DNA from 2 places in the Lentzea sp. NPDC058436 genome. Region 2 is predicted to be linked to the other one. Evidence: riboswitches for the same ligand, from Rfam matches in the RefSeq annotation. Region 2 holds a riboswitch; the other holds the start of a gene.

Region 1 (14,962 bases), on a different contig from region 2:
CGTGGTTGCTGGGGGATGGCGTCTGACGATGGGCGCCGCGGTACTGGCCACGATTGCGGTGGCGGCACCCGCCGCACAGGCGGACACCGGGTGCGTGTGGGGCATGAAGAGGCTGCCGATCCCGGCCGGCCAGTCGTCGTACGGCGCGCTCGCCGGCGCTGGTGACTGGCTTGCTTCCTCCGGGGGTACGTCGGTCGTGATCTGGCACCACGAGGTCGCTCGGACCGTCGAGTTCCCCGTCGACAGGGCGACTCCCGGCATCAACCGGCACGGTGTGCTGATCAGCCACGGTGAGGACGGCGTGTGGCGTGGTGAGGAGAAGCTCGGGGAGTTGCCCGGCGGGCCGTCGACGGTGAAGTCGATCAACGCCGACGGCGACGTCGTCGGCACTTCCGGAGGGGTGCTGGTGGTGTGGCCCGCCGGGTCCACCTCTCCGGTGGTGCTCGAAGGCTCCGACGACGGGCGGACCTGGTGGCCGCTGGGGATCGACGACGACGGCAACGTCGTCGCCACCACCAACTTCGACCAGGGAATGCTGGGGTACGTGTGGAACGGGCTGGGGGAGCGCTCCGAGCTCAGGCCGTTGCCGGGTCAAGACCGGACGGTTCCCACGTTGGTCGAGAACGGTCGCGTCTACGGGTACTCGCAGTCGTGGAGCGGGCCAGGCGCGGCGCCGTCGGTCGAGTGGAACCTGAGCGGCGAGGTCGTCCGCACCACGGACGAAGGCCCCGTGTTCGACGTCAACGCTGCGGGTGACGAGTTGCTGGCCTGGAACTCGGCGGTCCGGCGTGCCCACGGCCGGGTCGACCGCTGGTCCTACCCGTACTCGATGCCCTTCCCGAGCGTGCTCGCCGACAACGGTGACCTGTACGGCGGTGCGTACTACGAGGGGCCGTCCAAGCTGTTCTGCCGCTGACGCTTCATCGTCACGACGACGAGCCGCCGCACCAGCCGGACCCGCGGTGACCACCGCGCCGGTGCGGCGGGCTCGCGGCCCGCCGCGCGTTCGCAGGCGTCGAACAGGTCCTCGATGCACGCGTCGTGCAGCCACCGGATCACCAGCGCCCACCGCACCCGGTCTGCGAAGCCGAAGTCGCCGACGAGCTCGTGCCGGAGAACGTCGCCCGACGCCGAGAGCGTGTGCGAGCCGGAGAGCTTGGTGAACTCGAAGGTGATCGACTCGCCGGGCACGAAGTCCGTGCAGCGGTACCGGATCGGGCCGTGCCCGCCGTCCGCGCCGACGCCCAGCGGGCGGTCGAACTCCTGCTTTCCCCACGCGGGCGGCCAGAGTTCCTGGACGCGGTCGACGAACGGGCCCGCGGGCACGCCGAGGTCGCGGGTGTGGACGTTCCTGATCATGAGGATCCCCTTCCATACGCTGCCGTATGTTCCTGAAAACGTACGGTAGCGTATGGAAGCGTGGTGCGGCGGAATCGTGACGACTGGACTGAGATGGCGCTGAGAGCGCTCGCCGAGGGCGGCCTGGGCGCGGTGGCGGTCGAACCGCTGGCGGCGCGGGCCGGTGCCACGAAAGGCAGCGTCTACCACCACTTCCCGAACCGCGAGGCGTTGCTGCGGGCGACGGTCGAGCGGTGGGAGCGGGAGCACACCGAGAAGGTCATCGAGCTCGTCGAGTCCGAACGGACCCCGCAGGACAAGCTGAAGACCCTCTTCGCCATGGTGCTCGACCGCACGCGCAAGGGGTCGGTGGAGATGGCGTTGCAGGCGGGCGCGGCCGACGAGGTGATCGCGCCGGTCCTGCGGCGCGTCACGGAGAAGCGGATCGGCTACCTGACGGAGTTGTTCAGGCAGCTCGGGTTCGGCAAGGCCCAGGCGAGGAAGCGCGCGTTGATCGCGTTCAGCCTCTACCTGGGCCAGGCGCAGCTGTGGACGACGCTGCCCGGCCTCGCCGAACCGGTGCTCGACGAGGCCGTGCAGGTGCTCACCGCCAGGTGATCAGGCCGCGGTCGCCCAGAGCGCGCTCGCGATCACGTCGGCGTTGCGGTCGAGCGCCGTGACGTTGATGTTCGACGTCGTGTCGCACGAGCGGTGGTAGCAGCGGTCGAAGGCCTGGCCGGCCGTGCCGCCCCACTTCGACGCCTGCGCCGAGGTCTTGATGCCCTCGGCGCCGGTGAAGGTGCCGCCGGTCGGGATGCCCGCGCGGGCGAACGCCGCGTGGTCGGAACGGCCGCCGACGTTCGTCAGCTCGGTCTGGACGCCCAGCGCGGTGAAGCCCGCCTGCAGCCGCTGCGTCAGCGCCGCCGAACCGGAGGGCTGACCGCTGGAGCTGTAGACGAAGTAGCCGGGGTTCGGCGAGCCGGTCATGTCGAAGTTCAGGTACGCCTTGATCCTCGACTTGTCGGTGCTGCTCAAGGAGTTCACGTAGTACGTCGAGCCGACGAGGCCGAGCTCCTCCGCGCCCCACCAGCCGAACCGCAGGTGCTTGGTCGGCTGGAAACCGGTGGCCTTCACCTGGAGGGCGACCTCCAGGAGCGACGCGGAGCCGGTGCCGTTGTCGTTGATGCCGGGGCCCGCCGAGACGCTGTCGAGGTGGCCGCCCAGCATCACGACGTTGTTCGCGTCACCGCCGGGGTAGTCCGCGATCAGGTTGTAGCCGGTGGCGCCGTTGGACGTGAACGACTGGACGCGCGTCGTGTAGCCGGCGGCGTCGAGCTTGCCCTTGACCCAGTTGATCGAGGCCAGGTACCCCGGTCGTCCGTGAGCGCGGTTTCCGCCGTTGGCGTTCGCGATGGACTGGAACTGGTTCAGGTGGGCTTGTACGTTCGCGACGTTGATGTTCGGCGCCGCCAGTGCGGCCGGTGCCGCTGCTTGCGCTGCTGTGGTTCCGGTCACCATCAAGGCGGCCGCCAGCGCGATCAGGATCCTCATGGTTCAACTCCGTGCAGGGTTAGGGATTGAGCCACTGATCAACATGCTCCGTCGTGCATGGGCTCGGTAGGGGCGAACGGCTGGAGTTGTTAACTCGTCTGATTCGTCGGAATCGGTGGTGATCAACCAGAATGGTCCAGGTGGGTGACGTCACGGTTGTTCTGGGCATCGGCGCTGCCGTACTGCTGATCTCGGTGATCGCGGTGCGGGTGTCGACGCGGCTCGGACTGCCCTCGCTCCTGCTGTACCTCGGCATCGGCGTGCTGCTCGGCGAGTCGGTGTTCGGCATCAAGTTCGACGACGCCGACCTGACGCAGTCGCTCGGCATCGCGGCGCTGGTGCTGATCCTGACCGAGGGTGGCATCACGACGCGCTGGAACGCGGTGAAACCCTCGCTGTGGCTGGGCGTCGCACTGTCCACAGTGGCCGTTGTGGTCAGCGTCGCGGTGACCGGCACCGCGTTGCACTTCCTGCTCGGCCTCGACTGGCGGATGGCGTTGCTGTGGGGCGCGGTGCTGTCGTCCACGGACGCGGCCGCCGTGTTCAGCGTCCTGCGCTCGCTGGGTGTCGGGGCACGGCTCACGGGCGCGCTCGAACTGGAGTCCGGCCTCAACGACGCGCCGGTCTACATCGCCGTCGTGCTGCTGGCCTCGTCCGACCAGATCTCGTGGACCGCGCCGCTGCTGGTGATCTACGAACTGGGTGCGGGCGCGCTCATCGGCGTGGTGCTGGGCTTCTTGGGCGGAGCGGGGCTGAAACGCGCGGCGTTGCCCTCCACCGGTCTGTACCCGCTCGCCACGGTGGCGGTGTGCGTGATGGCCTACACGGCGGGCGATCTCGTGCACGCGTCCGGTTTCCTGGCCACGTACGTCGCCGCGCTGGTCCTCGGCAACGCCCGCCTGCCGCACCGCGCCGACACCCTGTCGTTCGCCGAGGGGCTCGGCTGGCTCGCCCAGATCGGGCTCTTCGTGCTGCTCGGCCTCTACGCCTCGCCGTCGCGGCTGCTCGACGTGCTGTTCCCGGCGCTGGTCGCGGGTGTCGTGCTGACGTTCGTGGCGCGGCCGTTGTCCGTCGTGCTGTCCTCGCTGCCGTTCAAGGTGCCGTGGCGGGAACAGGCGTTCCTCTCCTGGTCGGGGCTGCGCGGCGCGGTGCCGATCGTGTTCGCGCTGATCCCGCTGATCCAGGGCGTCGAAGGCGCGCGGGAACTGGTCGACGTGGTGTTCCTGCTGGTCATCGTGCTGACGGTGGTGCAGGGCACGACGCTTCCGTTCCTCGCGCGCAGGCTCGGGCTCGTGAAGGCGGGGGAGGCGGTGGAGGTCCAGGTCGACTCGTCACCGCTCGACGAGCTCGGTGCCGAGCTGCTGCAGGTGCACATCCAGCGCGGGTCGAAGCTGCACGGCGTCTACATGTCCGAGCTGAGGCTGCCGAGCGGTGCCACGGTGAGTCTCGTCGTGCGCTCCGGGAAGAGTTTCACGCCACAACCGACGACACGGCTGCAGACCGACGACCAGTTGCTCATCGTCACCACTGAAGAGGTGCGCGACGCCGCTGAGCGGCGCGTTCGTGCCGTCGACAGGGCCGGTCGCTACGCACGGTGGAAGGGCGAGACCGGGGATTGATCGGTCTCCGAGCGTTCTCAGCATGTGAATCGGGTGTCGACGGGAGGATCACCCTCCGCTAACGTCGTCGGCAGGTCATGAGAGCCAGCGTCAAGCCCAAGCTTGCTGGCCGGCAACCCTCCAACCGCGGTGGGGTGCCCTTGGTGAGGACCTGGTCCGGCGCGTGGGGCGCCGGTCAAGCGCGGGCCTCCAGTGCGGGCCCCTGGCCTCGGAGGCAGCACGATGACGCTCGCGATCACCCCTGGAACCACCACCGCCGTCCCGGCTGTCGTCGGCGCCGACCTGCGCGTTCCGCTGGTCACCGGGGAGCGCGTGACGTACGCCAACCTCGACCACGCGGCTTCGGCGCCCTGTCTGCAGGAAGTGCGCGACGCCGTCGACGAGCTGCTGCCCTGGTACGCCAGCGTGCACCGCGGCGCCGGCTTCGCCTCGCAGGTCTCGACCCGCGTCTACGAGCAGGCCCGCGACCGCATCCGCAAGTTCGTCGGGGCGCACGCCTCCGACGCCGTCGTCTTCACCCGCAACACCACCGACTCGCTGAACCTGTTGGCGCGCAGCGTTCCCCGCAACACCGCCGTCGTCCTGTTCGACAGCGAGCACCACGCGGCGCTGCTGCCGTGGCGTGGGCCCAACGTTCAGCGCGTTCCCGCACCGTCTTCGTCCGGCGCCGCAGTTGTCGCGCTGGACCGGGCGTTGGCCGCCGCCCCGGTCGGCCCTCGGCTCGTGATCGTCACCGGGGCGTCCAACGTCACGGGGGAGCTGTGGCCGGTCGCCGAGCTCGCGAAGGTCGCCCGCCGCCACGGCGCGCGCATCGCGCTCGACGCCGCCCAGCTCGCCCCGCACCGCCCGATCAACGCCCGTGAGCTGGGCGTCGACTACATCGCGTTCTCCGGGCACAAGATCTACGCCCCGTTCGGCGCCGGTGTGCTGGTCGGCCGCGCTGACTGGTTGCAGCAGGCCCAGCCGTACCTGGTCGGCGGTGGCGCGACCTCGAAGGTGACCGACCACGGCGACCGCCTCGGCGTGGCCTGGTCCGCGGTGCCCGAGCGGCACGAGGCCGGCAGCCCGAACGTCGTCGGCGTGCACGCGCTGGCCTCGGCGTGCGAGATCCTGTCGCGGCACTGGGAGCAGACCGTCGCGCACGAGCAGGAGCTGCTGACGCGTCTGCAGGACGGGCTGCGGTCCATCCCCGGCTTCCGCGAGCTCGCGATCCTGACCGACGCGGACAAGGTCGGCGTCGTGAGCTTCACGATCTCCGGCTTCGACGCGGGCTTCCTCGCGGCGGCGCTGTCCGCCGAGTACGGCATCGGCGTGCGCGACGGGGCGTTCTGCGCGCACGTGATCGTGGGTCGTCTCGTCAAGCAGGTCGGATCGCACGAGCAGCGTGCCGTGCGCGCGTCGATCGGCCTCGGCACGACGGCCGAGCACGTCGATCGTTTGGTCGCGGCGCTGCGCACTCTCGTCACCGAGGGTCCGAAGTGGACCTACGCGCAGCAGGACGGCCGCTGGGTTCCCGAGAACGACGACCGAACCCTGCCGCCGTTCCTCGCGTAGTCCCTGTCGTGGACACTGACCTGGTGAGTGACGAGCCCAAGGCCCAGGAGGACGAGGCCGCGAAGGTCGCTGACAAGCCTGCGGAAGAGCAGGTCAGCGAGCCGGAGAAGGCCGCGGAGCCCGTGGCCGCCGACAAACCCGCCGAGTCCGCCGCGAAGGTGGAGGACGACGCCGAGGAGTTCTCGATCACCGGCTCGCTGCCGGAACCGAGGATCAGGACCCTCGGGATCCTGGCGGGCGGTGTGCTGGCCCTGGACGTGCTCACCAAGGTCGTGTCGGTGGCGTTCCTGGAGGGCGCGGACCCGATCAAGCTGTTCGGCGGCGTGCTCTACCTGACGTTCGTCCGCAACCCCGGCGCCGCGTTCGGCCTCGGCGAGGGCATGACGTGGGTCCTCGCGCTGATCGCGCTGGGCGTCGCCGGGTTCATCTTCTGGATCTCGCGCAACCTGCGCTCCGAGAAGTGGGCCGTCGGCCTCGGCCTGGTGCTGGGCGGCGCCGTCGGCAACCTCGCCGACCGGATCTTCCGCGAGCCCGGCCCGATGCGCGGCCACGTGGTCGACTTCCTGTCGCTGTTCGACCCGTACGGCCGGGTGTGGCCCGTGTTCAACGTCGCGGACATGGCGATCATCGGCGGTGGCGTGACGATCATCGTGCTGGCGCTGCTGCAACACGACTACGACGGGACCGTCCACCGCGATGCGCCCGCGCTCGTGGAGTCCGACGGTCTGCAGGAGTCGAAGTAGCTGCTCCTGGTAGTTTCAGCGGGTTCTGCAAGGAGAAGAAGGTCGAGGCCCCCGCGTGAGCGGTTACCGAACGCTGCCGATTCCCGACGGACTGGACGGCATGCGCGTCGACGCCGGCCTCGCGAAGCTGCTCGGCCTGTCCCGCACCGCCGTCGCGGCCATCGCCGACGCCGACGACGTGCTGGTCAACGGTCGTGTCGTGGGCAAGTCCGACCGGCTCACCGCCGGGTCGATGCTGGAGATCACGCTGCCGGCGCCGCCGCAGCCGATCACCGTCCAGGCGATCCCCGTCGAGGGCCTGGTGATCATCCACGAGGACGACGACATCATCGTCGTGGACAAGCCCGTCGGCGTCGCCGTGCACCCGTCACCCGGCTGGACCGGGCCGACCGTCGTCGGTGGTCTCGCCGCCGCCGGCCACCGCGTCGCCACGTCCGGTGCCGCCGAGCGCCAGGGCGTCGTGCACCGGCTCGACGTCGGCACGACCGGCGTGATGGTGGTCGCGAAGTCCGAGTCCGCGTACTCCGCCCTGAAGCACGCCTTCAAGGAGCGGACCGTCGACAAGGTCTACCACGCGATCGTGCAGGGCCACCCGGACCCGATCAAGGGCACCATCGACGCCCCGATCGACCGCCACCCGAGGCACGACTACAAGTTCGCCGTGATGCAGGACGGCAAGCCGTCCATCACGCACTACGAGGTCATCGAGGCCTTCCGCGCGGCGTCGTTCGTCGAGGTCCACCTGGAGACCGGGCGCACGCACCAGATCCGCGTGCACTTCTCGGCGCTGCACCACCCGTGCGTGGGCGACCTGACGTACGGCGCCGACCCGACGCTGGCCAAGCGCCTCGGCGTGACGCGGCAGTGGCTGCACGCGCGGCAGCTCGGTTTCCACCACCCGGCGGACGGCCAGTGGGTCTCGTACACGTCGGAGTACCCGGCTGACCTGGCCACTTCGCTGGAGAAGCTGCGCGAAGAGGGCTGATTGCGTCTGAGTAAACCACCGGTTAGCAACGTTGCACTTGATGTTAACCGGTGTGCTCAATAGCGTTTTCGGCATGGAGCTCACCATTCTCGCGGCCTCGGGCCGCACCGGTCTCGCCCTCACCCGCCAGGCGCTGGAGCGCGGCCACACCGTCACCGCGATCGCCCGCGACCCCTCCCGCATCACCGTCGACCACCCGAACCTGCGCAAGGTCGCCGGTGACGTGAGCGGTCCGTTGAGCATCGACGCGGACTCGGTCGTGGTGTCCGGCCTCGGCACCGACACCCCCGGCGTGCTGCTCGACGGCGCCAAGGCCGTGCTCGCCACCGCTCCGCGCCGGGTCGTCTGGCTCGGCGCGTACGGAACGGGCCCGTCGGCCGAGGCGGCGGGCCCCGGTGCGGAGGTGCTGGGCAGGTTCTTCGGCGACCGGATCCCGGACAAGGTCGCGGCCGACACCGCCGTCCTCGACGCCGGTGGCACCGTCTTCCACGCCGGGGTGCTCACCGACGAGCCGGCGGGCCCGCGCCGCACGGTCGGCCTGGACGAGGCGCCGCCGTTCGACCTCGGCGCGAAGGTCAGCAGGGAGACCGTCGCCGCCGCGATGCTCGACGAGGCCGAGAACCCGCGCTTCGCCGGCGCGGTCGCGTTGCCGCTAGCGGGCTAGGACCTCGGTGACGGTCGCCCGCACCTGGTCGCGCAGCCAGGCGTGGGCCAGGTCCGAGTCGTAGCGCTGGTGCCAGTTGCAGTGGATCGGCGCCTCCGGCGACTCGGCCGGCAACGGCCACGTGACCAGTCCGAACGCCTCGATCAGCGGCCGGCACAGAATGGTCGTGGTGGTGACCAGCGCGTCACTCGCCGCCGCGATCTGCAGGGCCGAGTGGACCGTCGCCACGGTCGCGATCACCCTGCGCTGCAAGCCTTCCGCGGCCAGCAGGTCGTCGATCGGGGCGGTGAACCTGCCGCGCCGTGAGACCAGCACGTGCGGATAGGCCGCGTACGCGCGCAGATCCAGTTCGGTGCACGGGTGGCCGGACCGCATCATGACGGCGAGCGGGTCGGTGCCGAGCACCTCCGAACGGAACTCGGGCAGGTCGGGCGCGCCGCCGCCGAGTTCGAGGTCGACCCGTCCGTGCCGCAGGTCGTCGGTGTCGGCGGAGTTCTCGGCGAGGACCCGCAGCCGCACCCCCGGCGCCTGCCCGGCGACCCGTCCGACCAGCACCGGCACCACCGACGAGGCGAGGGCGTCGTGGCACTGGATCGTGAACGTGCGCTCCAGTTCCGCCAGGTCCAGCTCACGGCTCGGCGCCAGCACGGCGTTGGCCTGCCGCACCAGCCGGTTCACCTCTTCGGCGATCCCGAGCGCGTACGGCGTGGGCGTCATCGTGTGGCCCGTCCGCACGAGGATGTCGTCGCCCGTGACCTTCCTGATCCGCCCCAGCGTCCGGCTGACGGCGGGCGAGGACAGGTGCAGCCGTTGCGCCGCACCCATCACGCTGCCCTCTTCGAGGAGGGCGTCCAGCACGGTCAGCAGGTTCAGATCCGCTTGCATGACAGACAATCTTGGAGGAAGCCGTGAACACCGACACCACCGCTCTCGTTCCCGCCGTCACCGCCGCTGTCCGCCGCGCCGGTGAGCGGATGCTGAAGCGCTACTCCCCGGAGTCCCGCGCCTCCAGCCTCGCCGAGATCATCGACGCCGTCCGGGCCAACGACGCCGCCGTGGTCGACCTCCTGAAGCCCGCACTGGCCGAGATCCGCCCGGAAGCCCGCTGGCTCGACGACGAACACGGCTCCGGCCCCCTCCCCGACGGCGAGTGGTGGCTGATCGACCCCGTCGGCGGCAACATGAACGCCGTCCACGGCATGACCGACTGGAACATCGGCGTGAGCCTCGTCCGCGACGGCCGCCCTGTCCTCGCCGTCGTGCACTTCCCGCTGTTCGACGAGCTGTTCACGGCCACCGAGGGCGGCGGCGCGTTCCTGAACGGCGTGAAGCTCCAGGTCTCGGACAAGACCTCGCTGGACGGCGCGCTGGCCGGCACCGGTCAGGCCCAGCCGGGGCAGGGGCCGGAGATGGCGGACCGGGTCGGCGCCTCGTACGCCGCGATGGCGAAGCACGCGCTCTACGTCCGGATCTCCGTGCCGGTCACGCACCAGCTCGCCCAGGTCGCCGCCGGACGGATGGACGTGCACTGGCAGTACGACAACGTGCGCGCGCACGCCTCAGGTGTGTTGCTCGTGCTGGAGGCGGGCGGGATCGTCACCGACCTCGACGGCAAGCCGTGGGAGCTGACGACCCGCGAGTACCTGGCAGCCGCGCCGGGAGTGCACGCTGCCGCACTCGAAGTGCTCTAGTCCTCGACGGTCCAGACCAGGGTGTTCAGGTCGACCTCCGGGCGCACGCTCCAGCGGACCTGGATGATCTCGGTCGGCTCCGGCAGCACGAACACGCTGTGCCCGCCCGCCGTCTCGCCCGGCTGCACGCCGAGCTTGTGGGCGGGCCGCGAGGACAGCGAGACCGGCGCCTTCGTCACGGTCTCGCCGGTCTTCGTCACCAGCACCAGGTACATGTCCGGCAGCGAGGTGTACGGCACCTGGGAGGTGTTCGTCACCTCGGTGTGCACGACCACGGACCGTTCGCCCTCGGCGAGCTTGTAACCGGCCGCGGTGAACAGGAAGTCCGCCGGGTCGACGACCTCGACCAGCTGGATCGAGAGGCGGGCGCCTTCGAGGCTGTCCGCCTCCAGGGCCGAGCCGATCTTGCCGGTCCGCGAGACGGCCCTGGGCTGCGGCTGGTCGGCGCGCACCCAGCCGGCGGACTGCGGCGGGCCCCAGGTCTGCTGCGGTTGCGGCTGCGCGGGGAACGGCTGGCTGATCGGGCCCTGCGGACCGTAGGGCTGCTGCTGGACCGGGTGCGGGCCGCTCTGGTGCACCGCGTACGGACCGGACGGCGGGCCGCCCAGGTAGTTGCCGTAGGCGGCGGCGTTCGCGAGGGCCCTGCGCACGCCGTTCGGGTCGCACTCCACACCCACCAGCAACGGCAGGCCGCTGCCCGAGAGGGTGATCAGGCGCATGGCGGCCTCGCGCGGGTCCATCCCCAGGCGCTGGGCGATCTCGTGCACGGCGGCGCGACCTGACTCGGCGAGAACGGCGAGCAGGCGGGCGTCTACGGGATCGGGGGGCACCACGAATTGAACGCTACCTGGCTGCCCCGACCGTCGTGTCACCGCGTACCCGATCGAGATCAAGGCAACGTGCGCCGTCGTGCGCGATTTGAGGGGTACCCAGGCCGTACAATGCCGCGTTCCGCGCCCCAGAAGATCTTGGATTCCCGGCGGCGGGGTGGCGTGCTCCAACCGGGTCCGGTCGGCTAGTCTCGACGAGCGCCAGGGGCCTTCCCGTTCCCCTCATTCGCGCTAAAACGCTTGCCATACAAGGGGGTTGCCGGTGGCGGACTCGTTTGTGCATCTGCACGTGCACACCGAGTACTCGATGCTCGACGGTGCGGCCAAGGTGGCCCCGTTGTTCGAGGAGGCCGGGCGTCTCGGCATGACGGCGGTCGGCATGAGCGACCACGGCAACATGTACGGGTCCGACGAGTTCTACCAAACGGCGATGAAGACCGGCATCAAGCCGATCATCGGCATCGAGGCCTACCTCGCGCCGCACAACCGCCTGCACAAGAAGCCGGTCGCCTGGGGCGACCCGAGCCAGCGCGGCGACGACATCTCCGGTGCCGGCGCCTACACGCACATGACGATGTGGGCGCGCAACGCCGACGGGTTGCGGAACCTGTTCCGGCTGCACACCGAGGCCAGCAAGACGGGCTACTACTACAAGCCCCGCATGGACCGCGAACTCGTCGCGGAGCACGCCGACGGCATCATCGCGACGACCGGCTGCCCGTCCGGCGAGGTGCAGACCCGGCTGCGTCTGGGCCAGCCCGCCGAGGCGCTCCAGGCCGCCGCCGACTACCAGGAGATCTTCGGCAAGGAGAACTTCTTCCTGGAGCTGATGGACCACGGCCTGGACATCGAGACCAGGGTCCGCGAGGGCCTGCTGGAGATCAGCCGCAAGCTCGGCATCCCGCCGCTCGCGACGAACGACAGCCACTACGTCACCAAGGACCAGGCGGACACGCACTCCGCGTTGCTCTGCGTGCAGTCCGGCAAGATGCTGACCGACCCGAACCGGTTCAAGTTCGACGGCGACGGCTACTACCTGAAGTCGTCCGAGGAGATGCGGCAGATCTGGAAGGACCTGCCGGAGGCGTGCGACAACACGCTGCTCGTCGCGTCGATGGTCGAGTCGTACGAGGACATCTGGAGCGTCAAGGACCGCATCCCGAACTTCGAGGTCCCCGAGGGCGAGGACCAGGCGTCCTGGTTCCGCAAGGAGATCCGGCGCGGCCTGGAGTGGCGGTTCCGCGACTCGTCGGTGCCGGAGGAGTACATCAAGCGCTGCGACTTCGAGGCCCAGGTCATCATCGACAAGGGCTTCCCGGCGTACTTTCTCATCGTCGCCGACCTGATCAACTACGCGCGCAGCGTGGGCATCCGCGTCGGTCCCGGCCGTGGTTCGGCCGCGGGTGCCGCCGTGTCGTGGGCGATGGGCATCACGAACATCGACCCGATCCCGCACGGCCTGCTGTTCGAGCGGTTCCTGAACCCCGAGCGCACCGCCATGCCCGACATCGACATCGACTTCGACGACCGCCGTCGAGGCGAGATGATCCGGTACGCCAGCGAGAAGTACGGCGCCGACAGGGTCGCGCAGGTGATCACGTTCGGCACCATTAAGACGAAGGCGGCGCTGAAGGACTCGGCGCGCGTGCACCACGGTCAGCCGGGCTTCGCGATCGCCGACAAGATCTCCAAGGCGCTGCCGCCGCCGATCATGGCGAAGGACATCCCGCTCAACGGCATCGTCAACAAGAGCCACCCGCGCTACGGCGAGGCCGCCGAGGTCCGCTCGCTGCTCGAAACCGACGTGCAGGTGAAGGAGATCTTCGACACCGCGCTCGGTCTCGAAGGCCTGATCCGCAACGCCGGTGTGCACGCCTGCGCGGTCATCATGTCGAAGGACCCGCTCACCGACTCCATCCCGCTCTGGTACCGCGACGACGGCTCGTTCATCACCGGCTGGGACTACCCGTCGTGCGAGAACATCGGCCTGCTGAAGATGGACTTCCTCGGGCTGCGCAACCTCACGGTCATGGGCGACGCCGTCGACAACATCGAGGCGAACCGCGGCAAGGAGGCGGTGCCGGACTTCGACAAGCTCCCGATGGACGACCCGGAGACCTACGCGCTGCTCGGCCGCGGTGACACGCTCGGCGTGTTCCAGCTGGACGGTGGCCCGATGCGCGACCTGCTGCGCCGCATGCAGCCGACGACGTTCGAGGACATCGTCGCGGTCGGCGCGCTGTACCGCCCCGGCCCGATGGGTGTGAACGCGCACAACGACTACGCGGACCGCAAGAACGGCCGTCAGGAAGTCAAGCCGATCCACCCGCAGCTGGAGGAACCGCTCAAGGAGATCCTCGGCGAGACGCACGGTCTGATCGTCTACCAAGAGCAGATCATGTTCATCGCCCAGGAGGTCGCGGGCTACTCGATGGGCCGCGCGGACGTGCTCCGCAAGGCCATGGGCAAGAAGAAGGCCGAGGTTCTGGCCAAGGAGTTCGAGGGCTTCCAGGAGGGCATGCGCAACGACCCGCGCGGCTTCTCGGACGAGGCGATCCAGGCGCTGTGGGACACGATCCTCCCGTTCGCCGGCTACGCGTTCAACAAGTCGCACGCGGCCGCGTACGGCCTGATCTCGTACTGGACGGCGTACCTCAAGGCGAACTTCCGCGCCGAGTACATGGCCGCGCTGCTCACGTCGGTCGGTGACAACAAGGACAAGTCCGCGGTCTACCTCGCGGAGTGCCGCCGTCTCGGCATCAAGGTCCTCCCGCCGGACGTCAACGAGTCGGCGCTGCGCTTCGGTGCGGTCGGCACGGACATCCGCTTCGGCATGGGCGCGATCCGCAACGTCGGCGCGAACGTCGTCGAGTCGATCATCAAGTCCCGCAAGGAGAAGGGCGCCTACACGTCCTTCACGGACTTCATGGACAAGTCCGAACTGGTGGCCTGCAACAAGCGCGTGATCGAGTCGCTGATCAAGGCGGGCGCGTTCGACTCGTTCGGGCACCCCAGGCTCTCGCTGATCCAGGTGCACGAGGACGCGGTCGACGCCGTCGTGCCGATCAAGCGCAAGGAGGCCGAGGGCCAGTTCGACCTGTTCGGCGGCGACAGCGCCGACGACCAGGACGACAGCACGTCCCCGTTGGCGCACCTCAAGTTCGGCACGGAGGAGTACCCGCGCAAGCAGATGCTCAGCCTGGAGAAGGAGATGCTGGGGCTGTACGTGTCCTCGCACCCCCTCGACGGTGCCGAGCGGATCCTGCGCAAGTTCGCGCCGCGCCCGATCGCCGTCGTGCTCGACGACCCGCCCAAGGAGGGCGAGCTGATCGTCTCGGGCATGATCTCGTCGATCGAGCGCCGGGTGAACAAGAACGGCCTGCCGTGGGCGATCACGGTGATCGAGGACCTGGACGCGTCCATCGAGGTCTTGTTCTTCCCGAAGTCCTACGAGGTGCTGCGCGACGACCTGGAGCTCGACTCCGCCGTGTGCGTGAAGGGCAGGGTGAACTGGCGCGAGGACAAGATGGCGATCTTCGGCGACGGTGTCGTCCCGCTCGACATCAGCGACGCGGAGGCGAACCCCGGAGCGGACCCGCCCCTCGTCCTCGGGCTGCAGACCAAGACGCTGACGCCCGAGCTGATCGCGGAGCTCAAGATCGTGTTCAAGTCGCACGAGGGTCAGGTCGCCGTGCACCTGGAGGTGCAGAAGCGCGACAAGTCGAAGGAGATGCTGGTGGTGGACAACTTCCGGGTCAGCACCACGCCGTCGCTCTTCGGCGACCTCAAGACGATCCGCGGCATCACCATCCAGCGCTAGTGCGGTGATCACTAACCCTTGCCGGGTTGTGTGCGGTCCAGGGCGATGCATCGTGGTGCCTCTCCCACGTCCTCGTACTGGTTGTACGGGGGCGTGGGGGAGGTGCCGCGAGGCGTCCACCTGGGCCGTGCACAACCCGGTGAGGATTGTGGTCACCGCACTAGAGG
Region 2 (14,962 bases):
TTCGTCCTGGGCGACCCGAGGTTCAGCCGTGCGCTGACGGTCGGCCAGGACGTGCCGCGGATGCAGCCGCTCATCGCGCCGGGCGGGTCGATCCTCACGCACGACGGCGCCGACCACGCGCGCATGCGCCGGCTGGTGTCCAAGGCGTTCACGGTGCGGCGGATCGAGGCACTGCGGCCGCGTGCCCAGCAGATCACCGACGACCTCCTCGACCGCCTGGACAACCCCGGTGACCTGGTCGAAGGCTTCAGCATGCCGTTCCCGATCACGGTCATCTGCGAGCTGCTCGGCGTGCCGTTCGAGGACCGGGACGAGTTCCGCACGTGGTCGAACCAGGTGCTGGCCACGGTCGGCGGTCACACGCCCGAAGAGGCCATGCACGGCATGATGAAGCTGCACGCCTACTTCGTCGAACTCGTAGCGAAGCGCCGTGCGCATCCCACGGACGACCTCATGGGCGCGCTTGTCGCCGCACGCGACAACGACGACCGGCTGTCCGAGGACGAACTCGTCCGGTTCGGCATCACGCTCCTCGTCGCCGGGCACGAGACCACGGCCAACATGCTCGCCAACAGCGTCATCACGCTGTTCGAACACCCGGAGGACATGAAGAGCCTCCGCGAGAACCCCGAGAAGCTGCCCAACGCCATCGAGGAACTGCTGCGGTACATCCCGCTTGGCAGCGGCGCCGGCTTCCCCCGCATCGCGACCGAGGACGTCCAGGTCGGCAACGCGCTCGTGAAGCAAGGTGACGCCTTGCTGGTGGTCGTGTCGTCGGCGAACCGTGACGAGCTGATGTACGCCAGCGGCGCCGAACTGGACCTGGAGCGTGAGGTCGGCCAGCACATGCAGTTCGGCCACGGCATCCACTTCTGCCTCGGCTCCCAGCTCGCACGGATGGAACTGCAGGTCGCGCTGGGCGCGTTGCTGCGCCGCATGCCCGGTCTGCGGCTCGCCGAGCCGGTCGAGTTCCGCAAGGGTTCGCTGGTCAGAGGCCCCTTGAGGCTCGTCGTGGCCTGGTGAGGAAAAATCTTGGGCGAACCGCGTCATGGGGGAGCGGTCCGCGCGTTCCTCCAGTGCGCGCGGCTTTGCTTCGGGGTGAGCCGCGACCCGCACGGCCCGCCCTCCCCCTGGGCCGTTCGGTGTGATCAGCACGACCGGCGTCGGGTCTCGGGAGCGGCCCGCCGCCGGTCTACGCTGTTTTGATGCGCATCGGCGTCATGGGTGGCACGTTCGATCCCATCCACCACGGCCACCTCGTGGCCGCCAGCGAGGTGCAGGCCAGGTTCGACCTGGACCGCGTGATCTTCGTGCCGACGGGTCAGCCCTGGCAGAAGGCGTCGCGGGAGGTCTCCGCCGCCGAGGACCGCTATCTGATGACGGTCATCGCCACGGCCTCCAACCCCCGGTTCTCGGTCAGCAGGGTCGACATCGACCGCGACGGCCCCACGTACACCGTGGACACGCTCACGGACCTCAAGAAGCAGTACCCGGACGCCGACCTGTTCTTCATCACCGGCGCCGACGCGCTGGAGCAGATCCTGTCGTGGAAGCGCGCGGCCGACGCGTTCGACCTGGCCCACTTCATCGGGGTCACCCGTCCGGGCTACACGCTGAACGACCGCCACCTGCCGCCGGGGTCCGTCTCGCTCGTCGAGGTCCCGGCCATGGCGATCTCCTCGACCGGCTGCCGCGCACGTACAGCCTCAGGTCAGCCCGTCTGGTACCTCGTGCCCGACGGAGTAGTCCAGTACATCGCGAAAACAGGCCTGTACTCCGAGTCGTAACCACCTTCGAGTGGATTTTGCGTGCATCCGAGCGCGCGGGGAGCAACAATCAGCGGGTTGTTGCTGGTTCGTGGAAGGCAAGACTTTGGCTACAGGCACCGTGAAGTGGTTCAACGCCGAAAAGGGCTTCGGGTTCATCGCGCCCGACGACGGCTCGGCAGACGTCTTCGTGCACTACTCGGAGATCCAGTCCAAGGGTTTCCGTTCGCTCGAGGAGAACCAGAAGGTCGAGTTCGAGGTCGGCCAGGGCCAGAAGGGGCCGCAGGCCCAGCAGGTCCGCCCGCTCTAAGCTTCGGCGCAGGTGAAGGCCACCTCAGGGCGCTGAGGTGGCCTTCGTCATGCCTGGGCGTGAAGTACCCGTTTGGCGCTCGCCGGTACCCTCAGTAACTCGTGTGGGCGTATCGACGCCCGCCGGAAGTCAGAGGAGTGACGTGGCAGCCACCGACGAGGCACGACGGCTGGCGCTGGTCGCGGCGAACGCAGCGGCAGACAAGAAGGCGCACGACGTGACGGTGCTCGACGTCTCCGACCAGCTCGTGATCACGGACGTGTTCGTGATCGCGTCCGCTCCCAACGAGCGGCAGGTCGGCGCGATCGTCGACAACATCGAGGACAAGCTGCGGGAGGCCGGCAAGAAGCCGGTGCGCCGCGAAGGGGCCCGCGAGGGCCGGTGGGTGCTGCTGGACTTCGTCGACGTCGTGGTGCACGTGCAGCACGTCGAGGAGCGCAGCTTCTACGGCCTGGAGCGGCTGTGGAAGGACTGCCCGCGCATCGAGTTCGAAGCGGACGTTCCCGCCGAATCCACGGCTGAATGAGGTAGCTGATGGCCCTGAGCCGGCTCGTGCTGTGGCGGCACGGTGAGACCGACTACAACGCGACCGGTCGTCTGCAGGGTCATCTGGACTCGGCGCTCACCGAGACCGGCTTGAACCAGGCCAGGTTCGCCGTCCCGGTGCTCGCCGGGTTCGAACCGGAGATCGTCGTGGCCTCCGACCTGCAACGCGCGCGCAACACCGCAGGGGTGTTCACGTCGTCCGCGGACGTTCCGCTGCGGATCGACGAACGGCTGCGCGAGACCCATCTGGGCAAGTGGCAGGGCCTGACCATCGCCGAGGTGGAGCAGGAGTGGCCGGGTGCCGTCGCCGTGTGGCGCACCGACCCGACCTACACGCCGCCCGACGGCGAGTCCCGCGTCGACGTGGCCGAGCGGGCCATCCAGGTCGTGCGGGAGGTCGACGCGGAGTTCTCCGAGACCGTCCTGCTGTGCGCGCACGGTGGCCTGATCAGCGCGTTGACCGGGCGGTTGCTCGACCTGCCGGTGGAGAACTGGTCGCAGCTCGGTGGCATCTCGAACTGCCACTGGACCGTGTTCACCCGCCGCAACGACCGGTGGCGGCTGTCGTCGTACAACGCGGGCACCACGCGTTGAGACTGCTCGTCCTCGGGGACTCGCTGTCGTTCTTCGGGCCTTCCGGGCCGCTGCCCGCTGATCATCCGCAGCTGTGGCACAACGTCTGTGCCTCGGCTCTGGGTGGTTCGGCGGAGCTCGCGGCCGGGTTCGGGTGGACGGCGCGGGACGCCTGGTGGGCGCTGACCGGGGATCCGCGGATCTGGTCGTTGCTGCCCCGTACGGACGTGCTGGTGTTCGCGGTGGGAAGCATGGACACGCTGCCCTCGCCGTTGCCCACGTACCTGCGCGAGGGGCTGCGTTATGTGCGGCCGGACTGGTTGCGTCGGTGGGTGCGTGCGCGTTATCAGTTCGTGCAGCCGCGGCTGGCGCCTTACACGCGCGCGTCGCTGCCTCCCGCGCTGACGGCGCGCTACCTGCGGGACATGCTGCAGTCCGTTCGGAATCTTCAGTACACGATGCCGGCGGTCGGGATCGTGCCGTCGGTGCACCGCGCGGCCACGTACGCGTACGCGCATCAGGGGCACGCGGCTGCGGTCGCGGCCGTGCGCGGGTGGGCCTCAGGTGCGGGGGTGCCGTTGCTGGATCTCCCCGCGGTGATCGGGGAGCACGTGCGCTCCGGTGCCGGGAACCCGGACGGGATGCACTGGGGCTGGGAAGGGCACGAGCTCGTGGGCAAGGCGATGGCCGAACTCATCTCGTCCGTGGCGTTGAGTCCCTCGGAGGAGTGAGCCACGTAGGCTCGTCGCTCGTGCGCATCTCCATCGTCACCGACTCCACGGCATATCTGCCCGAGGGGTTCGCGAAGCGCCATGCGATCACCGTGGTGCCGCTGCACGTGGCGGTGGACGGTGCCGGACGCCTCGACGGCGTCGACTTCGGTCCCTTCGAGTTGGCCGGCGCTCTCGCCGAGCACCGCCGGGTGACCACGTCGCGGCCTACTCCCAGTGAGATGGCCGACGTCTACCGCGAGGCGTTGTCCACGTCGGACGAGGTCGTGTCCGTGCATCTCTCCCGTGAGCTGTCCGGGACGTGGGAGGCCGCACGGCTGGCGGCCGAGGAGGTCGATCCGTCCCGGATCCGCGTGGTCGACTCGCGGTCGACGGGGATGGGGCTCGGCTTCTCGGTGTTGCGCGCCTGCGCGGCCGTGACCGCAGGACACTCCTCCGCCGAGGTGGAAGCCGCCGCCGCGGCAGCCGCTGCCGAGACGCGGATGTTCTTCTGCCTCGAAACGCTGGAGCACCTGCGCCGAGGCGGCCGGATCGGCACGGCGGCGGCGCTGGTGGGGACCGCGCTGGCCGTGAAACCGTTGCTGCACATGGACGACGGCCGGATCGTGCCGCTGGAGAAGGTCCGCACGATGGGCCGCGCGGTGGGCCGTCTGGTCGACCTGGCGGCGGCCGCGGCGGGCGACGGTCCCGTCGGACTGGCCGTGCACCACCTGGCCGCCCCCGAACGCGCCGCGGAACTGGCGACCCGCCTGGACGAACGCCTGCCGGGCTCGACGGGATGCGTGATCTCGGAGGTGGGCGCGGTGATCGGCGCGCACACGGGCCCAGGCGTGCTGGGCGTCGTGGTGCTGCCAGGAGGACCGGACAGCCTCCCACACACCCCCGACAATTCCCCGCCCCAGAACGCCGAGTGATCGCGACCTGTCCACAACCCGCGAGTAATCCACAGACCCGGAGCCGACCCCACCTCCCCACCCACCCCGCTCCGTAACGTCGCTCGCATGTTCCCCCGCCCCCAGCCGGACCCCCTCCCGACCGAACGCCTGGCAGCCCTGGCCGACAAGGTGCGAGCCGACCCGACCCTGGTCTACGCGCGGTCGGAGGACTCGGACGAACACGGCCCACCCCGCCGCCGCTTCTCCCTGCCGCGCCTCCCACGCCGAGGCCTGCTAGCACTGGGCGTGGCCGTGGCGTGCGCGGTGATAGGCCTGGGCAGCTGGTGGCAGAGCCCCGCCGCCGAACCCGCCCCGGACCTGGCGCTGGTGAGCACCTCGGCCCCGGCCCCAGAACTGGTCGTGAACGTCATCGGCGAAGTGGCCACCCCAGGCCTGGTCACGGCAACGTCCGGCGCCAGGGTGGCCGACGCCATCACCCTGGCAGGCGGCATGAAGCCGGGCACGGACCTCCACAACCTGAACCTGGCCCGCAAACTAACCGACGGCGAGCAGATAGCGGTGGGCATCCCACCCCCACCACAGATGGGCGCGGCCCAACCAGGCGCCCCCCAGCCGAAGCTGAACCTGAACTCCGCCACCCCGACAGAGCTGGACGCCCTCCCAGGCGTGGGCCCGGTGACGGCTCAGCGAATCGTCGACCACCGCACCCGCAAGGGCCCCTTCACCTCGGTGGACCAACTCCGAGACGTGGAAGGCATAGGCGAGTCGAAACTCGCCCGCCTGGCCGACCTGGTCCACACATGACAGCCGCCGCCACCACAAGAGCCGCAGCCCTCTACCACCGAACCAGGGCCCAGTACCGCCTCTTGACTCGCAACACCCAGCTCCCAGCCGACCACAACAACCTAACCCGCCCCCTAACCCTCACCTTCGCGCTACACCACCCCCAAACCAGCCCCCGCCGCACGCGCCGCCGCCCACTGACCAGGGCCCTCCGCCACCTCCTGGCCGCAGCCTTCCCACCACCCCCAACGACACCACCGCACCCCACCCCAGCGCCTCCGCTGGCGCCACCGCACCCAGCCTCACCACCCTCGGCGGCGCCACAGCACCCAGCCCCGCTGCTCCTCACACAGCGCCCCTGCCGCTTCTGCCAAGCAACAGAACCGCACGGCACCCACGCTTCTCACCACTAGCCCGGCCGCCGATTAACCTCCGCCCGCCCTCCCGCCGCTGCGCCACATCCCTGCCTCCCCAGCCAACCCACCCACCCACCCACCTGCCAGTTCGCCCGTCCACCCACCCACTCAGACGCCTCCAGGCAGCTCACCTAACCCCTGCCTCCACCCCTGCCCCCGCCCACACCACTGCTCCCTCTCAGCCCGGCTGCCCCGCGCTCTCCTCCCGGCTCCATCCCTCCCAGCCCGCCTCGCGGCTCTGCCCCAGCCGCCCACCCACCCTGCAACTCCCCGCCTCGCTCTGCCCGCGCCCAGCCCTGCCCCCGCGCCCCTGCCCCGCGCCCCGCCCTGCCCCCCGCGGCCCTTCCCGCCCCGCCGCTCCCCGCCCTGCCCCAGTGGCCCGCTGCACCCCGCAACTCCCGCCCCGCAACCTCCCGCCCCTCTCACCGATCGGACCCACCCATGCCGTCCGTCCGCATCACCACCACACCCCGCCACCCCCGCATCGACACCACCTGGCACCACCCATCAGCCAGGCGCCCCCAAATCCAGCCACCCCCACACCGCCCCCACCGCCCGAAGCTGCCCCAACCCCGCCAAGGCAGCCCCACCCCTGACCCAAGCCCTACCCGTGACCCAAGCCCTACCCGTGACCCGAGCCCCACCACCCCAAGCAGGCCCGGATGCCCCGCAAACACCCGATAGCCCACGACTACCGCCTGGTCCCAGCAGCCGCCGCAGTCTGGACGACAGCCGTGGCAGGCCTCTTCCTGAACTGGCAGGCGGCAGCGATCACCGGCCTCGCAGCAGGACTGATCGGCCTGACAGCCTGGCGAAAGGCCTGGTGGACCAGGACCTGCGCGATAGCCCTCCTGATCTCCGGCCCGGTGGCGGCGGCCTGGGTGGGCGGCCACGTCCTGAGGGCCGAATCCCACCCGCTCCGCCTCGCCGCGAACGAAGGCCGCAGCACCACCCTCACCGTCGAACTCACCACAAGACCGAAAGGAATCCGCGCCGCCGGCTTCGGCGGCACCCAGGCGGGTGTGGAGAACGTCGTGATCAGAGCGACGGCGGACGGCGCCCAACTGGTGCTCCTGACCCCGGCGGACAAGTGGCGGGATCTGTTGCCAGGCCAGAAGGTCACGGTCAAGGGCACCCTCGCCCCACCGAGGGGCGGAGACCTGGCGTCGGCGTTGCTCCGAGTTCGGGGTCCGCCGCAGAACCCACAGCCGCCACCGGTCTGGCAGACCTGGGCCGACAAGCACCGCGACGGCCTCAGACAAGCCAGTGCGGTGCTGGACGACGAAGAAGCCGGACTCCTGCCCGCACTGGTGGTGGGCGACACCGAGCAGATGGTGCCGCGCATCGTCGAGGAGTTCCGGACGGCCGGGCTTGCTCACCTGCTTGCGGTGAGCGGCGCGAATCTAGCCATCGTGTGTGGCGCGGTCTACCTCCTGACGAGGCGTCTCGGGCCACGTCCGGCGGCCGGTGCGGCACTTCTCGCGCTGATCGGGTTCGTCGTTCTGGCCGGGCCTGAGCCGAGCGTGCTCAGGGCGGCGGTCATGGGCGCCGTCGCGTTGCTGGCGTTGGTGGTGGGGCGGCAGCGGTCCGCGGTGCCGAGTCTTGCGACTGCGGTGCTCGTCCTGGTGCTGCACGATCCGGCGCTGGGTGGTGATCCCGGGTTCGCGTTGTCCGTGGTGGCGACGGCCGCGTTGGTGCTCGTTGCGCCGAAGTGGGCGCGGGCGCTGAAGAAACGTGGTGTGCCGAACGGGGTTGCCGAGGCGATCGTCGTGCCGATGGCCGCGAGTCTGGCCACGGCGCCGGTGGTGGCCGGGTTGTCCGGGCAGGTGAGCCTCGTGTCGGTGGTGGCGAACCTGGTCGCCGGGCCTGTGGTCGCGCCGGCGACGGTGCTGGGTGTGGTGGCGGCTGCTGTCGCGCCGATCTCGCCTCAGGTGGCCGAGGTCGTCACCCACGTCGCCGGGCCCGCGGTGGGCTGGCTGGTCGTGGTCGGGCGGCAGGCGTCGGCCGTGCCCGGTGCGGCGGTCGGCTGGCCGGACGGCTGGGTCGGGGCGATCGCGCTGACCGCGGTCACCGTCCTGATCGTGTTGTTGTTGCGGTTCAAGAAGACGCGCACGTTGGTCGTCGCGGTGCTCGTCGGCGGGTTCGTGGTGCTGGTGCCGCTGAGAGTGGTGTCGCCGGTGTGGCCGCCCGACGGGTGGAAGGTCGTCAGCTGTGACGTGGGGCAGGGCGATGCCCTGGTCCTCGCGACCGACGATGCCGAGACGGCGGTGCTGGTCGACACCGGGCCCGATCCCGGTGCCGTTGACCGGTGCCTGAAGACGTTGGGAATCAAGAGGATTCCGCTGGTGGTGCTGACGCATCTGCACGCGGATCACGTCGGCGGGCTCGACGCCGTGCTCACCGGGCGTGCGGTGGGGGCGGTCGCGGTCGGGCCGCTCAAGGAGCCCGCGTGGGCGTGGAGGGAGGTCAGCAGACGGGCGCGCGCCCACGGCGTGCGGGTCGTGGAGCCGAAGGCGGGCGAGCGGTTCGCCTTGCCAGGACTGGAATTGGAGGTGATGGGACCGAGGCGGCCGCCGGTCGCCGAGGACGAGAACACGACGGTGAACGACTACTCGCTCGTGCTCAGAGCGCACACGAGGGCAGGCCGGGTGTTGCTCACCGGCGACGTCGAACTGGCCGGCCAGGCGGCGTTGCTGGGGGAGCGGGACCTGAAGGCCGAGGTGCTCAAAGTGCCGCACCACGGGTCGCGGTACTCGTTGCCCGCGTTTCTCGAGGCCGTGCGGCCGCGGGTGGCGCTGGTGAGCGTCGGCACGGGCAACAGGTACGGGCACCCGAGCCAGCACGTCATCGACGTGTTGCGGGCGGGAGGCGCGTTGGTGTTGCGCACGGACAAGGACGGCGACCTGGCGGTCCTGCCGGGAAACCGAATCGTACGAAGGAGAAGAGATGGTCTGGGTCAGGTTGTTCAACGCGCGCTACCCGATCGCCGGCGGTACGCCAGGTCTCGCGTGGGCGTTGTGGCAGACGAACTACTCGGCGACGCCGTGGCCGCACGACGAGCTCAAACCCGATTTCGGTTACTACATCTGCGAAACGCTCGACGACGGCACCCGAGCCGTCACGTACAGGGCGACGACCACGCACGTACTGCCGCCGACGAAGGCCGAGTCGCCGGAGGAGGCGTACGACCTCGCCGCGGAGCACGTGTTCGACGACGGCCTGAGGATCGCGCCGGACGTCTGGCACGACTACCACTACAACGCGCTCAAGGCGGAAGCCCCGTGGCCGCAACGGATCGTGGCGTGGCGCGCGACCGTGGAGCAGGTCGGGCCGCACGTGGTCGATGGCCTGCTGCGCTTCCCGCGCACCGGCTGGCTCAAGACGGACGCGATCGCCTTGTGAGGCAACGCGTTCAGGGCCGACACGACGCGGCTCGGGGACGCGCGTGCGTCCCCGAGCCGGAAGGAGGAGGTGGTGCCGTGATCTAGCCCAGCGCTGATCTAGCCCAGTGCCTATCTAGCCCAGAGCCTTGATGACGGCCTCGGCCGACGGCGGGACCGTCGCGCGCGGGCCGACCGTGTCGCCGAGTGCGTCGAGGGTCTTGAGGCCGTCGCCGGTGATGAGCAGCACGGTCTCGCCGTCGGGGTCGAGCTGGCCCGTCTCGATCAGCTTCTTCGCCGTCGCGACGGTCACGCCGCCGGCGGTCTCGGCGAAGATGCCCTCGGTGCGGGCGAGGAGCTTGATGCCCTCGACGACCTCTTCGTCGGTGACGTCCTCGATGGCGCCGTTGGTGCGGCGCACCGCGTCGAGCACGTACGGGCCGTCGGCCGGGGCGCCGATCGCCAGCGAACGGGCGATCGTGTCAGGGCGGACCGGGCGGATGACGTCGTGGCCCGCCTTGAAGGCGGCCGAGATCGGGGAGCAGCCGGTGGCCTGCGCGCCGAACACCTTGTACGGCGAGGCTTCCACGAGGTCGAGCTGGCCGAGTTCGCGGAACGCCTTGTCGACCTTGGTGAGCTGCGAGCCGGACGCGATCGGCACGACGATCTGGTCGGGCAGGCGCCAGCCGAGCTGCTCGGCGACCTCGTAGCCGAGGGTCTTGGAGCCTTCCGCGTAGTACGGGCGGACGTTGACGTTCACGAACGCCCAGTCCTCGTTCTCCGCGGCGAGCTCCTGGGCGAGGCGGTTGACGTCGTCGTAGTTGCCGTCGACGGCGATCAGGGCGCCTTCGTACACCGCGCTCATGAGGATCTTGGCGCGTTCGAGGTTGGAGGGGACGAGCACGACGGACTTCCAGCCGGCGCGGGCTGCGGCCGCGGCGACGGCGTTGGCCAGGTTGCCGGTGGACGGGCAGGCCAGCACCTTGAAGCCGAGTTCGCGGGCGGCGGCGAGCGCCACGCCGACCACGCGGTCCTTGAAGGAGTGCGTGGGGTTGCCGGTGTCGTCCTTCACCCAGACCTTGCGGACACCCAGGGCCTTGGCGAGGTTGTGGGCCTCGACCAGGCGGGTGCCGCCGGGGTCTGTGTTCGGGTGCTGTTCCACAGTGGACGGAACGGGGAGCAGGCCGCGGTAGCGCCAGATGGACCGGGGGCCGGCTTCGATGTCCTCGCGCCGGATCTTCCCGAAGTCGTAGGCCACTTCCAGCGGCCCGAAACACTCGAGACAGGCGTATTCAGGAGCGAGAGGGGTTTCATTGCCACACTCACGGCACAACAGCGCGCGGGCCGGGCCGAGGTCGAACTGGGTGCTCGTGGGCACAGTGACAGCAGTCATCGCGAGGTATCTCCTCATCTTTCCCGCGAAATCGAACGGGTCGGAATTGGCACCGTGATCGTCTGCGCTCAGATGCGTCCACAGGTATGTGCACACAGCGCTGACGCCGGTTGCCGGGGCTTCTTCGGGCCGATCCCTCTGCCCCTCTGGATGAGCGGTGTTCAGTTGTGGCCACCAACCTACGGCATCTGTCGGTTGCAGAGCCACAGACGCCCACGATCCGAGACGTGGGAGGATGCCGTTCGTGAGCGCACCGGAGTCACTGCACCTCGTCGTCGGTGAAGAGGAACTGCTGGTCGAACGGGCTGTTCGAGCGGCTCTGGAGGCCGCGCGGAAGGTCGATCCGACCGCCGACCTGACCCGCGTCCCGGTGACTGATCTCACCCCTCCCGAGCTCGCCGAACTGGTGAGTCCGTCGCTGTTCGCGGAGGGTCGCGTGATCGTCCTGCAGAACGGGCAGGACATCGGCAAGGAGGTCGCCGACACGGTGCTCTCCTACGTCAAGGCGCCCGCGGACGGGGTCACGCTCGTCGTCCTGCACACGGGCGGTGGGCGCAGCAAGGCGGCGAAGGACCTGCCGGGGCAGCTGAAGAAGGCCGGTGCCGCGGTCACCGAGTGCGCCAAGGTCACCAAGCCAGCCGAGCGCGAGGCGTTCGTGCGCAACGAGGTTCGGCAGGCGGGCGGGAAGATCGACCCGGAGGCCGTCGCCACGCTCATCGACGCCGTCGGCACGAACCTGCGCGAGCTCTCCGCGGCGGCGTCGCAGCTCGTGTCCGACACCGATGGCAAGGTGACGGTCGAGGAGATCCGCCGCTACCACCAGGGCAAGGCGGAGGTGACGGGGTTCGCCGTGGCGGAGAAGGCCGTCGTCGGGGACAGGGCGGGCGCCATGGAGGCGTTGCGCTGGGCCATGCAGCTCGGCGTGCCGCACGTGCTGGTCGCGGACGCGCTGGCGGACGCGGTGCGCACGATCGCACGGGTGTCCGCCGTTGGCCGTGCCGATCCGTTCAGCCTGGCAGGGCCGCTCGGCATGCCGCCGTGGAAGATCAAGAAGGCGCAGGCGCAGGCCCGCGGCTGGGACCAGTCGGGTCTCGCCGACGCGATGCAGGTGGTCGCGGGGCTCAACGCGGACGTGAAGGGCGTGGCGGCCGACGCCGACTACGCGCTGGAACGCGCCGTGCTCCGGATCGTGGCCGCGCACAGCCGTCGTTAGGTCATGGCCTGGGAATCCCGATCAGGTACTGGGCGCCCGTGAAGCCGCGTTCGACACCGATGGTCCAGGTGAACGTGTCGGTGTCGGTCAGGCCGTCCACGAGCTGTTGCAGTTCCGCGCGCCCGTACATGCGCAGGAACGACACGACGCTGTCCCAGAACATCATGAACGGCAGCACCGGCACGAGGTACGTCAGCGCGAGCCGCAGCAGGTAGCGGGGGAGCGGGTTGCGCTGGAACGGTGCGGCCAGCAGCACGGCGAGCGTGAGGAAGAACGGGAAGACCAGCACGTAGAGCCACGACCGTTTGGTGTCCACGACCACGAGAGGCTGCCGGGTGTCGACGGCGTTCTGCAGCATGCGCGTGGCCAGCGCGGGCGGGAAGTGGTGGAAGGCGCCGTAGATCGTCCGCGTTCCCTCCACCCGGCAGTCCGTGGCGTCGACCGGCGACGGCACGTGGTCCACCGAACAGCAGGAGGGCAGCCGCCGCCTGTTGGAAGCGGCGACGCGGTCGAACGCGTGCACGTTCGGCACCAGGTCCGTCAGCGTGACCTGGGTGTGGACGCCCGAGGCGTGCAGCCGTCGCTGGATCAGCGGCACCGGGCCGCCCGAGCCCGAGCAGAGGTCGACGATCCGGTGGTCCGCGCCTGATCGCAGTGCCAGCTCCAACGGGCGCGCGTACTCGCGGGCGGCGTCGGTGAGCCGGTAGATGGTCAGGATCGACTCGGTGTGCAGGGTCCGCAGCACGGGCGGGGTGCCGTCGAGGTCGTGCAGCTCGAAGAAGTCGAGGCGCGGCAGCGATTCCATGAGGTCTACGCCTACACCAGAGACGCGAAAAGGGCCCCACCTCCCGGAGGAAGTGGAGCCCTTTCGCAGAAGTGCAGAAGCTCGAAGCTCCGCGTGCGAGATCAGCCCTCGAGGGAGTTCGCGCGCAGCGCCATCGCCGACTTCTTGTTGGCGGCCTGGTTGGCGTGGATGACGCCCTTGCTGGCGGCCTTGTCGAGCTTGCGGGACGCGTCCTGCAGCAGCTCCAGGGCCTTCGCCTTGTCGCCGGCCTCGGCAGCCTCGCGGAACTTGCGGATGGCCGTCTTCAGGGACGACTTGACCGACTTGTTGCGAAGGCGGGCCTTCTCGTTGGTCTTGATCCGCTTGAGCTGGGACTTGATGTTCGCCATGCGACATCACCCTTCTTGTCGAAACCGGGGTTCGTGACGCGCTTGGTCGGCGCCGGCCACGAGGGCCGGGTCTCCTCCACGGCGGAGAGCCGCGCGTTCACGACGACGAAGGATATCAGGCCAGCTCAGCGCACCGTGAAGGCGGCCTTGTCGGCACCCACCACGGCCTCGTAGCCGCCACGGGTGACCTCGCGGCGTCCGTCCCCGTCCACGTCGCCGACGGTCAGGGCCAGCTGCGAGAGCTTGAACGACACCTCGACCTGCTTCGACTGTCCCGCAGCGAGTTCCACGCGGGTGAAGCCCACCAGACGGGCGTCCGGGGTCAGCACCGGCGAGGCCGGCTGACGCACGTAGACCGGCACCACGGCCGTGCCCGTACGCCCTCCGGTGTTCGCCACGGTGAACTTCACCACCCCGTTCGAACGGTCCACCGACACCGACGGTCCCGAGGTCGTGAACGACGTGTAGGACAGCCCGTGCCCGAACGCGTAGAGCGGGTCGTACTTCGCTCCGGCCGAGGTGTTCGCGCCCGGCAGTTGGTCGTAGGTCAGCGTTGGGTCGCCCAGCGCCCGTGGCCACGAGATCGGCAGCTTGCCGCTCGGGTTCACCGCACCGAACAGCACGTCGGCGATCGCCCTGCCGCCCTCGCTGCCCGGCAACCAGCCCGCGACCAGCGCGTTCGCGTCCGCCGCAGCACCGAGCACCTGCGGACGCGCGGTCAGCAGCACCACGACCACCGGCTTGCCGGTCGCCTGCACCGCGTCCACCCACGCCTGCTGCTCGGCCGTCAGCACCGGGTTCTCCGTGTCCGCGGGACCCTCCGCACCGGGCTTCTCGCCCAGCACGACGACCACAGCGTCCGCACCCGCCGCCTCGGACACCGCCGCGGCCTGGGTCGGAGCGTGCACCACGGACGCACCAGGAACGGCCTCGCGCACCCCCGTCAGCACGGTCGCGGTGGGCGGCAACGGCGAGTCGTCCGGCACGCCCTGCCACTCGACGGTCCAGCCGCCGAGCTGACGACGCACGTCGTCCGCCGTCTCACCGGTCACGACGATCTTCTTGGCACCGGCCGACAACGGCAGCACACCGTCGTTCTTCAGCAGCACGGTTCCTTCGGCCGCCGCCTGACGCGCCAGGTCCCGGTCCACGCCCACCACGTTGCCGTCGGCCTTCGCCGGGTCCACGTACGGCTTCTCGAACAGCCCGAGGTCGAACTTGAGCGTCAGCACCCGCCGCACGGCCTGGTCGATCCGCCCGCGCGACACCGAGCCGTCACGCACGTTCGCCAGCAACAGGGACGTGAACTCGGCCGCGTTCGACGGCTCCATCGCCATGTCCACACCGGCGTTGACGCTCATCGCGATCGCCGTCTTGTAGTCGGGCGCGACCTTGTGCCGGTCCACCAGGTACCGCATGTCCTGCCAGTCCGAGACCGCCACGCCTTTGAACCCCATGCGGTCGCGCAACTGCGTCTGCAGCATGTACTTCGACGCGTGCACCGGCACGCCGTTCAAAGAGCCGGAATTGATCATCACCGTGCGCACGCCCGCGTCGAACTGCGCCTGGAACGACGGCAGCACGAGGTCCTGCAGCTGCCGGATCGGGATCTGCGCCGCCGCCCGGTCGTGCCCGTTCGAAGGCGCCGAGTACCCCGCGAAGTGCTTGGCGGTCGCGGTCAGCTGCGCCGTGTCGTCCACCTTGGACTGCTGCCCGCGCACGTTCGCCGCCGCCAGCTGCCCGGACAGGAACGGGTCCTCGCTGTAGGTCTCGTAGTAACGG

What was found. Region 2 has a riboswitch for S-adenosylmethionine ahead of thrC (threonine synthase). Riboswitches for the same ligand answer to the same signal wherever they lie in the genome.
Region 1: linked by a shared signal. The riboswitch ahead of ACFWN2_RS34990 (aminotransferase class V-fold PLP-dependent enzyme) and the one ahead of thrC (threonine synthase) in region 2 are both predicted to bind S-adenosylmethionine.

Annotation. Positions count from the first base shown of each region.
Region 1 covers NZ_JBHXLF010000015.1:122,688-137,649, reverse strand. The annotation lists gene ACFWN2_RS35015 (hypothetical protein) at 29-916, shown strand; gene ACFWN2_RS35010 (SRPBCC family protein) at 883-1,359, opposite strand; gene ACFWN2_RS35005 (TetR/AcrR family transcriptional regulator) at 1,420-1,956, shown strand; gene ACFWN2_RS35000 (M28 family metallopeptidase) at 1,957-2,889, opposite strand; gene ACFWN2_RS34995 (potassium/proton antiporter) at 3,030-4,508, shown strand; SAM riboswitch class IV at 4,582-4,696, shown strand; gene ACFWN2_RS34990 (aminotransferase class V-fold PLP-dependent enzyme) at 4,731-6,062, shown strand; gene lspA (signal peptidase II) at 6,086-6,805, shown strand; gene ACFWN2_RS34980 (RluA family pseudouridine synthase) at 6,906-7,790, shown strand; gene ACFWN2_RS34975 (NAD(P)-dependent oxidoreductase) at 7,864-8,454, shown strand; gene ACFWN2_RS34970 (LysR family transcriptional regulator) at 8,443-9,339, opposite strand; gene ACFWN2_RS34965 (inositol monophosphatase family protein) at 9,363-10,145, shown strand; gene ACFWN2_RS34960 (AsnC family protein) at 10,142-10,978, opposite strand; gene dnaE (DNA polymerase III subunit alpha) at 11,283-14,795, shown strand; gene ACFWN2_RS34950 (MOSC domain-containing protein) at 14,956-14,962, opposite strand, start outside.
Region 2 covers NZ_JBHXLF010000030.1:4,834-19,795, reverse strand. The annotation lists gene ACFWN2_RS43255 (cytochrome P450) at 1-1,023, shown strand, start outside; gene nadD (nicotinate-nucleotide adenylyltransferase) at 1,206-1,787, shown strand; gene ACFWN2_RS43245 (cold-shock protein) at 1,873-2,076, shown strand; gene rsfS (ribosome silencing factor) at 2,219-2,602, shown strand; gene ACFWN2_RS43235 (histidine phosphatase family protein) at 2,611-3,216, shown strand; gene octT (diglucosylglycerate octanoyltransferase) at 3,213-3,926, shown strand; gene ACFWN2_RS43225 (DegV family protein) at 3,947-4,840, shown strand; gene ACFWN2_RS43220 (helix-hairpin-helix domain-containing protein) at 4,928-5,626, shown strand; gene ACFWN2_RS43215 (DNA internalization-related competence protein ComEC/Rec2) at 6,684-9,509, shown strand; gene thrC (threonine synthase) at 9,538-10,794, opposite strand; SAM riboswitch class I at 10,806-10,951, opposite strand; gene holA (DNA polymerase III subunit delta) at 11,039-12,007, shown strand; gene ACFWN2_RS43200 (hypothetical protein) at 12,009-12,812, opposite strand; gene rpsT (30S ribosomal protein S20) at 12,914-13,180, opposite strand; gene ACFWN2_RS43190 (glycoside hydrolase family 3 N-terminal domain-containing protein) at 13,306-14,962, opposite strand, start outside.